2 regions of the Serinicoccus shuyuelongi genome follow, and region 1 is predicted to be linked to the other one. Evidence: predicted binding sites of a transcription regulator. Region 1 holds the regulator's gene; the other holds the start of a gene.
The links. The regulator LexA, encoded in region 1, represses DNA repair genes until DNA is damaged. The targets are predictions, from matches to a motif close to TCGAACANNTGTTCGA.

Region 1 (4,409 bases):
CCTCGGCTTCTGGCAGAGCAACGGCTCCCGGCAGTTCCACATCCACGCCGTCACCGGCCCGGACGAGTACACGACGATCGTCAACGACAACCTGTTCACCAACGTGATGGCTCAGCTCAACCTGCGCGCCGCCGTGGAGGGTGTCCGGGAGCTGCGGGACGCGGACCCCCGGCAGTTCGACCGGGTGATGGCCCGGCTGGGTCTCGGGGAGTCCGAGGTCACGGCCTGGGAGCACGCCGCGGACGGGATGCACATCCCCTACGACAAGACCGTCGGCGTGCACCCCCAGGACAGCCACTTCCTGGAGCGTGAGGTCTGGGACCTGGACGCCACGCCCGCCCACACCCGGCCGCTGCTGCTGCACTACCACCCGCTGGTGATCTACCGCTTCCAGGTGCTCAAGCAGGCCGACGTCGTGCTGGCGCTCTACCTCGCCGGGGACGCCTTCACGGCCGAGCAGAAGCTGGCCGATTTCGACTACTACGACCCGATCACCACCGGGGACTCCACCCTGTCCGCGGTGGTCCAGTCGATCGTCGCGGCCGAGGTCGGTTACCACGACCTGGCGCTGCGCTACTTCTACGCCGGCCTCTTCGTCGACCTCGCGGACGGTCACGGCAACGCCTCCGACGGGGTGCACGTCGCCTCCACCGGTGGGGTGTGGAGCGCCCTGGTCGCGGGCTTCGGCGGGATGCGTGACCACGACGGGGAGCTGACGCTCGACCCGCGGCTCCCGGACTCCTGGACCGGGATCACCTGGCGTATGCGCTGGCATGGGTCCCGGCTGCGCGTCACCGTCGGACAGCAGGCGGTGCTGCTCGCGGTCGAGGTCGGTGGACCCGTCGACCTGAGCGTGCGGGGCAGCACGGTCCATGTCGGCAGCGAGGAGGTGCGGGTGGAGCTCGACGGGCACGGGCCCCGGCGCGCAGGCGGCCCGCGGGCGCCCGCGGTGGCCAGCGGCATACCCACCCACCGGTCCGCGGACGGCGCGTCCCGCAGCGGCGTGGTCCCGCACAGCTGGTCCGCGACCGACGGGGCCGAGGACGGCCCCTCGGCACCGGTGAACCGGCCCCACACCGAGGACCCGCCGACGGCCCACCCCTGAGGATGAGGTGCCGCTGACGGTCGGCGCCCCGCGTCCGGCTTGGCCCGTGCGGGGCGCTGTGGTCGGATGGGGGCATGACTGACCCGACCGACATGCCGTTCCAGGGGGACTCCGACCAGCCTCGCGAGTCGATCTACGAGGGTCGGCGGCCGAAGAAGGACACGGGCTCGCAGCACGGCACGGACCCGGCGGCGGACGGTTCGGCCCCTCGCCCGGGGCCCTCCACCACCCGACTGGGGATGCTGGCGGACCCGGAGGAGACGGAGACCGACATCCTGGCGGCGCGCGTCGCGGGACCGCACGACCAGGAGGGGATGACCGCGCTCTGGCGGGCCACCATGGACCTGGGTCACTGGTGGTTCGTCGCGGTCGGCGAGCCCGGTGCGGAGTCTCCCGCAGCGGCCCAGATCGACGACCAGCTGATGCTGCTCACGTTCACCAGCGCGGAGCGGGCCCGGCACTTCGCCGTGCAGAACGAGATGATCGGCGCGGACGAGGACCTACGGGCGATCGCCCTGGCACCCGCCGAGGTGGTCGACTCGGCTCAGACCTACAGCGAGGCCGGCATCGGCGGGTTGATGTTCGACCCGCATCTCGCGGGCTACTTCATGCCCTCCGAGCAGCTGCCCGTCGTGTGGGACGCGCTGGGCGGCGACGTGGACGGGGACTCGGACACACCGGTGGACGCGCCGCGCCCGTCCGGCTCCTGACAACCGGTCAGCGACCGGGGATGACGAGTTCCTGACCCACGGCGATCGAGGTACCGCTCAGGCGGTTCGCCTGCTGGATGTCGGCGATCGCCTGGCTGAGCGGCAGTCCGGGCAGGTGCTCCTGCGCGACCTGCGAGAGCGTGGTGCCCGGTTCCACGACGACGGAGGACGCCGCGCTCGCCGGGCCCATGACGCCGACGCTGAAGAGCGTCGCCGCGAGCACGGCCACCGCCAGCGCGACCGTGGCCGTGATCGCCAACCGACCGCGCCGGGTCAGGTGGAGCGAGGACGTCCCGGCCGGGGACGTGGCGACCACCCTGCGGGTGGACGTGCTCCATCCGCGCCCGACCTCGGGCAGCGGGACGGAGATGAAGCTCGCGGTGGCAGTGCTCATGCTGATCACCTTCCTCGTGGCGGTGCTCACCGGACAGCTGTCCGATAGCACGTCTGTTCCATGTGTAGCACACCCGTACGATGCATGTCGACACGCGGGCCGAACAGGTGTTTGCCTCCGGTGTCGTGCCCCCGTAGGCTGTATTCATGTCAGGGACTCAACCACCCGCCACTGACATACCCTCTGACCAGGGACGATGCCTCAGCACCGGACCGCACGAGGGACGCCGAGGGTGGGACCCGAGCAAGGGGATGGAGAGCATGGCCACGATCCACGAGATGCCGGACCGGGACGGCGGCGCGGCGCTGACGAACCGGCAACGCCGTGTGCTGGACGTCATCCGGGACGCGATCGACCACCGCGGCTACCCGCCGAGCCTGCGTGAGATCGGGGACGCGGTCGGACTGACCTCACCGAGCTCGGTCGCGCACCAGCTGAAGATGCTGGAGCGCAAGGGCTTCCTCCGCCGCGACCCGCACCGTCCGCGCGCCATCGAGGTCGTGCACCCCGGCGGCGAAGGCCCCGGTTACCGCCGCGGTGACGGCGAGGGTGCGACCGCGCCGGATGCCGGCTTCGACGAGACCGGGATCGGCGACGACCGCCCCCGCCCCTCCTACGTCCCGCTGGTCGGCAGGATCGCGGCGGGTGGCCCGATCCTGGCCGAGGAGGCCGTGGAGGACGTCTTCCCCCTCCCCCGTCAGCTGGTCGGGGACGGCGAGCTCTTCCTGCTGAAGGTGGTCGGCGACTCCATGGTGGACGCCGCCATCTGCGACGGGGACTGGGTCGTGGTACGCCGGCAGCCGACCGCGGTCAACGGGGAGATCGTCGCGGCGATGCTGGACAACGAGGCCACCGTCAAGACCTACCGCCACCGGGACGGCAAGACCTGGCTGATCCCGCACAACCCGGCCTACGAGCCGATCGACGGTGACCACGCCGTGATCCTCGGCAAGGTGACGGCGGTCCTGCGCCGCGTCTGAGCGGCTCCACGATCGCGGCGCCCGTCCCGGCCCCTCCATCCTCTGGCCGGGGCGGGCGTCGTCGCGTCATGCCGAGGGGGCCGGCCCCTCCTCCACGGCGTAGTAGTCGTAGAGCTCCTCCTCCTCGTCCTCGTTGAGGTGCCCGTCGCACGCGATCTCCGGCGCCCCCTTGAGCATCTCCACCGGGTAGGGCACCCGCACCTGTCGGTCCTCGACGACGGCGTTGGCGACCGGGCAGAAGATCTTCCGGCCGCCGAGCAAGCCGGTGCGCACCGTGATCCAGGCCGGTTCCCCGGTGCCGTTGTCCAGGTAGACCTGGTCGAGCCGGCCCACCTTGTGACCGTCCTGGTCCACGACCTCGGCGTCGTACAGCTCGCCGAGCTGCTCGTAGCTGACCACGACGACCTCCTCGTCCGTCTCGTCCTGCACGTGGGCGACCCGGACCGTGCGGTCCCCCGGCCCCGGCCGGGTGGTCGCCGTCAGCCTAGCGACCCAGGTCCGTGACCAGCCGACCCAGGACGTCCCCGACGAGGGCGTCGAGCTGCACGGTGGCCTCGGCGTCCCCCCGGGTGGGACCGCGGGTCACGACCACCACGGGTATGCCCTCCCGCGCCGCCCGCCGCACGAACCGGTAGCCGCTCATCACCCGCAGCGAGGACCCGAGCACGAGCAGGCACCGGGCCTCGTGCACCAGCTCGAAGGCCACCTCGACCAGCTCGCGCGGCACCGAGCCGCCGAAGAAGACCACGTCCGGCTTGAGCCGGTCGCCACCGCAGACCGAGCACCTGGGCGTGCGGAAACCCGCCACCAGGTCCTCGGGCAGGGCGACGTCACCGTCGGGACGGACCTCGCCGGCGGTGTCCACGTGGGCCAGGAAGCCCGGGTTCGCGACGTCCAGCCACTCGTGCACCTGCCCGCGTCCGGTGGGCTCCCCGCAGTCGAGACAGACCACCCGGGTCAGGGTGCCGTGCAGCTCGAGCACCCGTCGACAGCCGGCCTGCTGGTGCAGCCCGTCCACGTTCTGGGTGATCACGTGGCTCAGCAGCCCGGCCGCCTCGAGGTCGGCGACGGCGCGGTGCGCCGCGTTGGGGCTGGCCCCGGCGAACCTGCTCCAGCCCGCGTAGGCACGGGCCCAGTAGCGCTGGCGCGCCTCCGCGGAGGTGACGAAGTCGCCGTGCTGCATCGGGGTCACCCGCCGGGTGCCATCCGGTCCCCGGTAG
Region 2 (4,409 bases), on a different contig from region 1:
TCAGCAGCAGCCCGAGCGGCACGCCCACCATGCCCTGGAACAGCGCCGCGTAGGCACCGGCCCGGTCCCCGAGGCGCCACCCGACGACGGCGGCGACACCCCAGGTGACCCCGAAGGCGAGCAGGAAGCCGAAGCCGCTGCGGTTCACCTGGGCGAGTTCGCGGAGGTAGTCCTGGGTGTCCATGGCGTCAACCTAGGCCGGGCCGGGTGTCGTGCCAGCATGCAGATGTGAGCCGACCTTCGTTACGGACGTCACGGATGGAGCTGCGACCGATGCGGGCCGAGCACCTCCCGCTGCTGCACCTGCTCGACGCAGACCCGGAGGTGATGCGGTACCTGACCGGGAGGGCCAGGACCCCGGAGGAGATCGACGCGTTCTGGGGGCCGCGGTGTGCCGACACCTCCGCCGACGCGCTCGGGCTGGGCTGGTGGGTGGGGTTCGAGGGGGACACCTTCGTCGGGTGGTGGGACCTCGGACGGAGCGACTCGGACGTCGGTGCGCCCGTGCGGGGGAGTGCGCCGGAGATCGGCTGGAGGGTTCGCCGCGACCGGTGGAGGCACGGGCTGGCCACCGAGGGTGGCCGGGCACTGCTGGGGCACGCGTTCGACACCGTGGGTGTCCGTTCGGTCTGGGCCGAGACGATGGCGGTGAACCTGGGCTCGCGCGGGGTGATGCGCAACCTCGGTATGCGCCACGTCCGGACCTGGCAAGGGCAGTGGGACGACCCGCTGCCCGGGGTGGAGCAGGGGGAGGTCCGGTACGAGATCACCGCTGCCGCGTGGCGGGCGGGTCACCGGTAGCGAAGGCGGGCAGCTGCGGTGGCGGGGGCCGGTAGTGCTCCGGCGGTGGAGGCAGCGCCCGGGGCCGTTCCCGGGCGAGGTTGCAGCGCTCACACAGCCCGCGACCGTTGTCCGCCGTGGTGAGCCCACCCTCGCTGAAGCGGGTGATGTGGTCGACCGTGCGCAGCGGGGCGTCGCACCAGGAGCTGCGGCAGGTGCGGTCCCGGGCGATGACCAGCGCCCGGATGCCCCCGGTGAAGAGACGACGGCGCGGGTCGCGGTCGCGGAGGACCCCGGTCCCGGGATCGACGTAGAGACGGCGCACCCATGCCCTGGCAACTTTCGCGACGCCTGGGGTGGTCGTGGTGGTCAGGGCCGGTGGCCCGGCCGACGTCACCCGAGCCGCGGGCGTCCCGTGCACCAGGGTGCACCGAGCGCTGGTGCAACGGATCCCGTCGGGGCAGGGCTCACCCTGCGCACTGCCCTGGACCGGTCCGGTGGCAGAGGGGCGCAGGAGGCCCCGCGCCAGCTCGGCTGGGATCGGCCCATAACCCTGTAGTTCGGCCGCCTCGTTGGTCCCGGCCAGCAAGGCGGTGTCGGTCATCACCAGACCGACCTCGACGTCGATGCCGTCGACCACGGTCCTCCCGGTCAGCCGGGCAGCAGCTCGTCGGCCATCAGCTGGGCCAGGGTCCGCGGGTCACCGCTGGCTCGTCGGGCCACCGCGTCCCGGTGCAGCGCCGCGTGGCAGGCCACGGCCTGGGCCGCCGGGCGGAGAGCAGGGCCATCACGTCCGGGACAGGTCGGATCGACACACCCCGGTCGGCGGCGGCCCGACGGGCCCTCCGGACGAACCCTGCCGGGTCCACCTCGTACACCAGGCCTCGGGTGAGGGCGCCGATCTCCTTGGTCGAGGCTCCCGTCAGCAGCGGTGCGAGGCGGGTGTCGACCTCACCGCGGTCGGTGGTCGACAGGCAGACGGTGGCCTCGGTGACCACCCGCGCCTGGAAGCCGCTGATCCTGCCCTCCTGCAGGGCGGTGAAGGTGCGGGGCATCTCCGTCGACAGCGCCCGGGCGCTGGTCAGCTCCCGGGAGGCCATCGCCGGGGAGGTCATCCGCACCGCCGCGAGATCGTCGGCCACCGAGGCGCCCGCCCGTGAGCGGGCCACGCCGTCCCGCACCTGGCCCGCGACCTGGCTGTCCCGGAAGTCCACCTGCAGCCGCACGGAGACGGCGGCCGCCGACCGTGTCGCCAGCTCCAGCTCGCGCAGCGCCGACAACCGCTCGTCGTCGGCGAGCGCGGTGAGGTCTGCGCCCGCGAGGGCCGTGCGGAACGAGGCGATCGCGTCGGCCAGCGGTGACGCGGCATACGCCTGATCCGTCCGTCCCACGACCCACACCCCCTCGGTGCCGACAGCCGATCCCCCGATCGACCTTCTTCCCTCAGGATATCCGCAACCACGCGGTGAAGTCAAACATATGTTCGAATCACCACGGCGTGTCCGTCCTAGCGGTCACGGCTGGAGAGCACACAGAACTCGTTGCCCTCCGGGTCGGCCAGCACCGTGAACGTGTCCTCCTCGCTCTGCCCGACGTCCACCGTGGTGGCGCCCCGCTCCAGCAGCTGCCGGATCTCGGCGTCCCGGTCCTGGCTGGTGTGCGGGGCGAGGTCGATGTGCAGCCGGTTCTTCACCTGCTTGCCCTCCGGGACCGGCACGAAGACCAGGCCCTGGCCGCGGCGCATCCACGCCTGCAGGTCCTGCTCGGGCTGCTCGTCCTCCAGGGCGAACCGCGGGATGACCACCGCCTCCTCGGGGGTGTCGTAGACGACGGTCCAGTCCAGCGACTCCGCCCACCAGTGCGCCAGGGCCTGGGGGTCGGTGCAGTCGACGACCACGGTGTACCACTTGAGTGTCATGCGCCTCATCGTGTCGTGCGCACGCCTCGTCCGACAGGGGCGGCGCACATCGCGAGGACACCTGGCGTCCGCGATCCGGGCCTACTCTGCTGGGGTGACCCCCGAGACCGAGGACCTGCTCGCCGCCGCCACCGTGGTGCGCCTGCCGATGCGGGTGCGTTTCCGCGGGGTGACGGCCCGCGAGGCGGTGCTGCTCGAGGGCCCCTCCGGCTGGGCGGAGTGGGCGCCCTTCCCCGAGTACTCCGATGCCGATGCGGCGCGCTGGCTGGGGGCGGCGATCGAGGCGGGCTGGGGGGAGCTCCCCGCGGCGGTGCGGACGGAGGTCGGGGTCAACGCCACGGTGCCCGCGCTCGCCCCCGAGCAGGTCGGTCCGGTGCTGGCCCGCTACGACCGGTGCCGCACGGCCAAGGTCAAGGTCGCCGAGGCCGGCCAGCAGCTCGCCGACGACCTCGCCCGCGTCCGCGAGGTCCGTGCGGTGCTGGGGCCGACGGCCAGGATCCGGGTCGATGCCAACGGTGCCTGGACGCTCGCCCAGGCGGTGGAGGCGCTCACCGCCCTCTCCGCGGTCGGCCTGGAGTATGCCGAGCAGCCGTGCGCGAGCGTCGAGGAGCTCGCCGAGCTGCGGCTGGCGCTGGCACGGGCCGGCGTCGACGTGCCGATCGCCGCGGACGAGTCGATCCGCCGGGCCGAGGACCCGCTGCGGGTGGCGCGGATGGGCGCCGCGGACCTGGTGGTGGTCAAGGTCGCGCCGCTGGGCGGGGTGGCTAGGGCGACGCGCGTCGTCGAGGGGGCCGGGCTGCCCGCGGTCGTCTCCTCCGCGCTGGACACCTCCGTCGGGCTGGCGCTCGGGGTGCGGCTGGCCGCGGCGCTGCCCCGGCTGGAGCACGACTGCGGACTGGGCACCGCCGCGCTGCTCGAGCAGGACGTGGTGCCCGCCCCGCTGCTCCCGGTCGACGGCAGGATCGACGTCTCCCGCGCCGACGCGACCCGGGGCGCGGTGTCGCGGGAGCGGCTGGCGGCATATTGCGTGGAACCGGGCCGGGACTCCTGGTGGCGGGAGCGGCTCACTCGTTCAGCAAAGATTTACGCGACGGAAACCTGGGCAACACAGTCGTAACACCATCTGTCTGTTCCCCGAAACATCCTGCGACTTGACTGGGCGTCACGGTGATGGCACCCCCACCCCGACGGCGTGACACGGGGGGTTCCGTCGCACCACCCCACAAGGAGGCAGAAAGATGGAACTCTCGACCACTGACGTCTGGATCATGGTGTCGGCAGCGCTGGTGCTGCTCATGACGCCGGGTCTCGCATTCTTCTACGGAGGCCTGGCGCGTGCCAAGGCCTCCATCAACATGGTGATGATGTCCTTCGTCTCCATCGGGCTCGTCGGTGTCGTCTGGGTCCTCTGGGGATACGGGATGTCCGCCGGCCCGGCCCTGCTCGGCGGCGTGCTCGGCAACCCGGTGCCGGACTTCGGCCTGGCCAGCTCGGTCGGCACCGGCGACCTGATCGGCATCGGCTTCGGCGCCACCTTCGCCATCATCACGGTGGCCCTGATCTCGGGCGCGGTCGCCGACCGCACCCGTTTCGTCTCCTGGTCGATCTTCGTGCCGATCTGGGTCACCCTGGTCTACTGCCCGCTCGCCTTCATGGTGTGGGGCGGCGGACTGCTCTCCGCGGACGGCGCCATCGGCAGCACCTTCGGTGA

Region 2: the regulator LexA is predicted to act here: its motif matches at 2,252-2,267, upstream of ACI3EY_RS03520 (DUF222 domain-containing protein).

The regions. Positions count from the first base shown of each region.
Region 1 covers NZ_JBJFZU010000005.1:12,445-16,853, forward strand. The annotation lists gene ACI3EY_RS07755 (glycoside hydrolase family 65 protein) at 1-1,105, shown strand, start outside; gene ACI3EY_RS07760 (hypothetical protein) at 1,180-1,815, shown strand; gene ACI3EY_RS07765 (LysM peptidoglycan-binding domain-containing protein) at 1,823-2,209, opposite strand; gene lexA (transcriptional repressor LexA) at 2,470-3,189, shown strand; gene ACI3EY_RS07775 (PRC-barrel domain-containing protein) at 3,256-3,618, opposite strand; gene ACI3EY_RS07780 (Sir2 family NAD-dependent protein deacetylase) at 3,674-4,409, opposite strand, start outside.
Region 2 covers NZ_JBJFZU010000002.1:694,964-699,372, forward strand. The annotation lists gene ACI3EY_RS03505 (DUF7010 family protein) at 1-184, opposite strand, end outside; gene ACI3EY_RS03510 (GNAT family N-acetyltransferase) at 259-801, shown strand; gene ACI3EY_RS03515 (HNH endonuclease) at 767-1,420, opposite strand; gene ACI3EY_RS03520 (DUF222 domain-containing protein) at 1,458-2,171, opposite strand; gene ACI3EY_RS03525 (VOC family protein) at 2,288-2,698, opposite strand; gene ACI3EY_RS03530 (o-succinylbenzoate synthase) at 2,793-3,815, shown strand; gene ACI3EY_RS03535 (ammonium transporter) at 3,937-4,409, shown strand, end outside.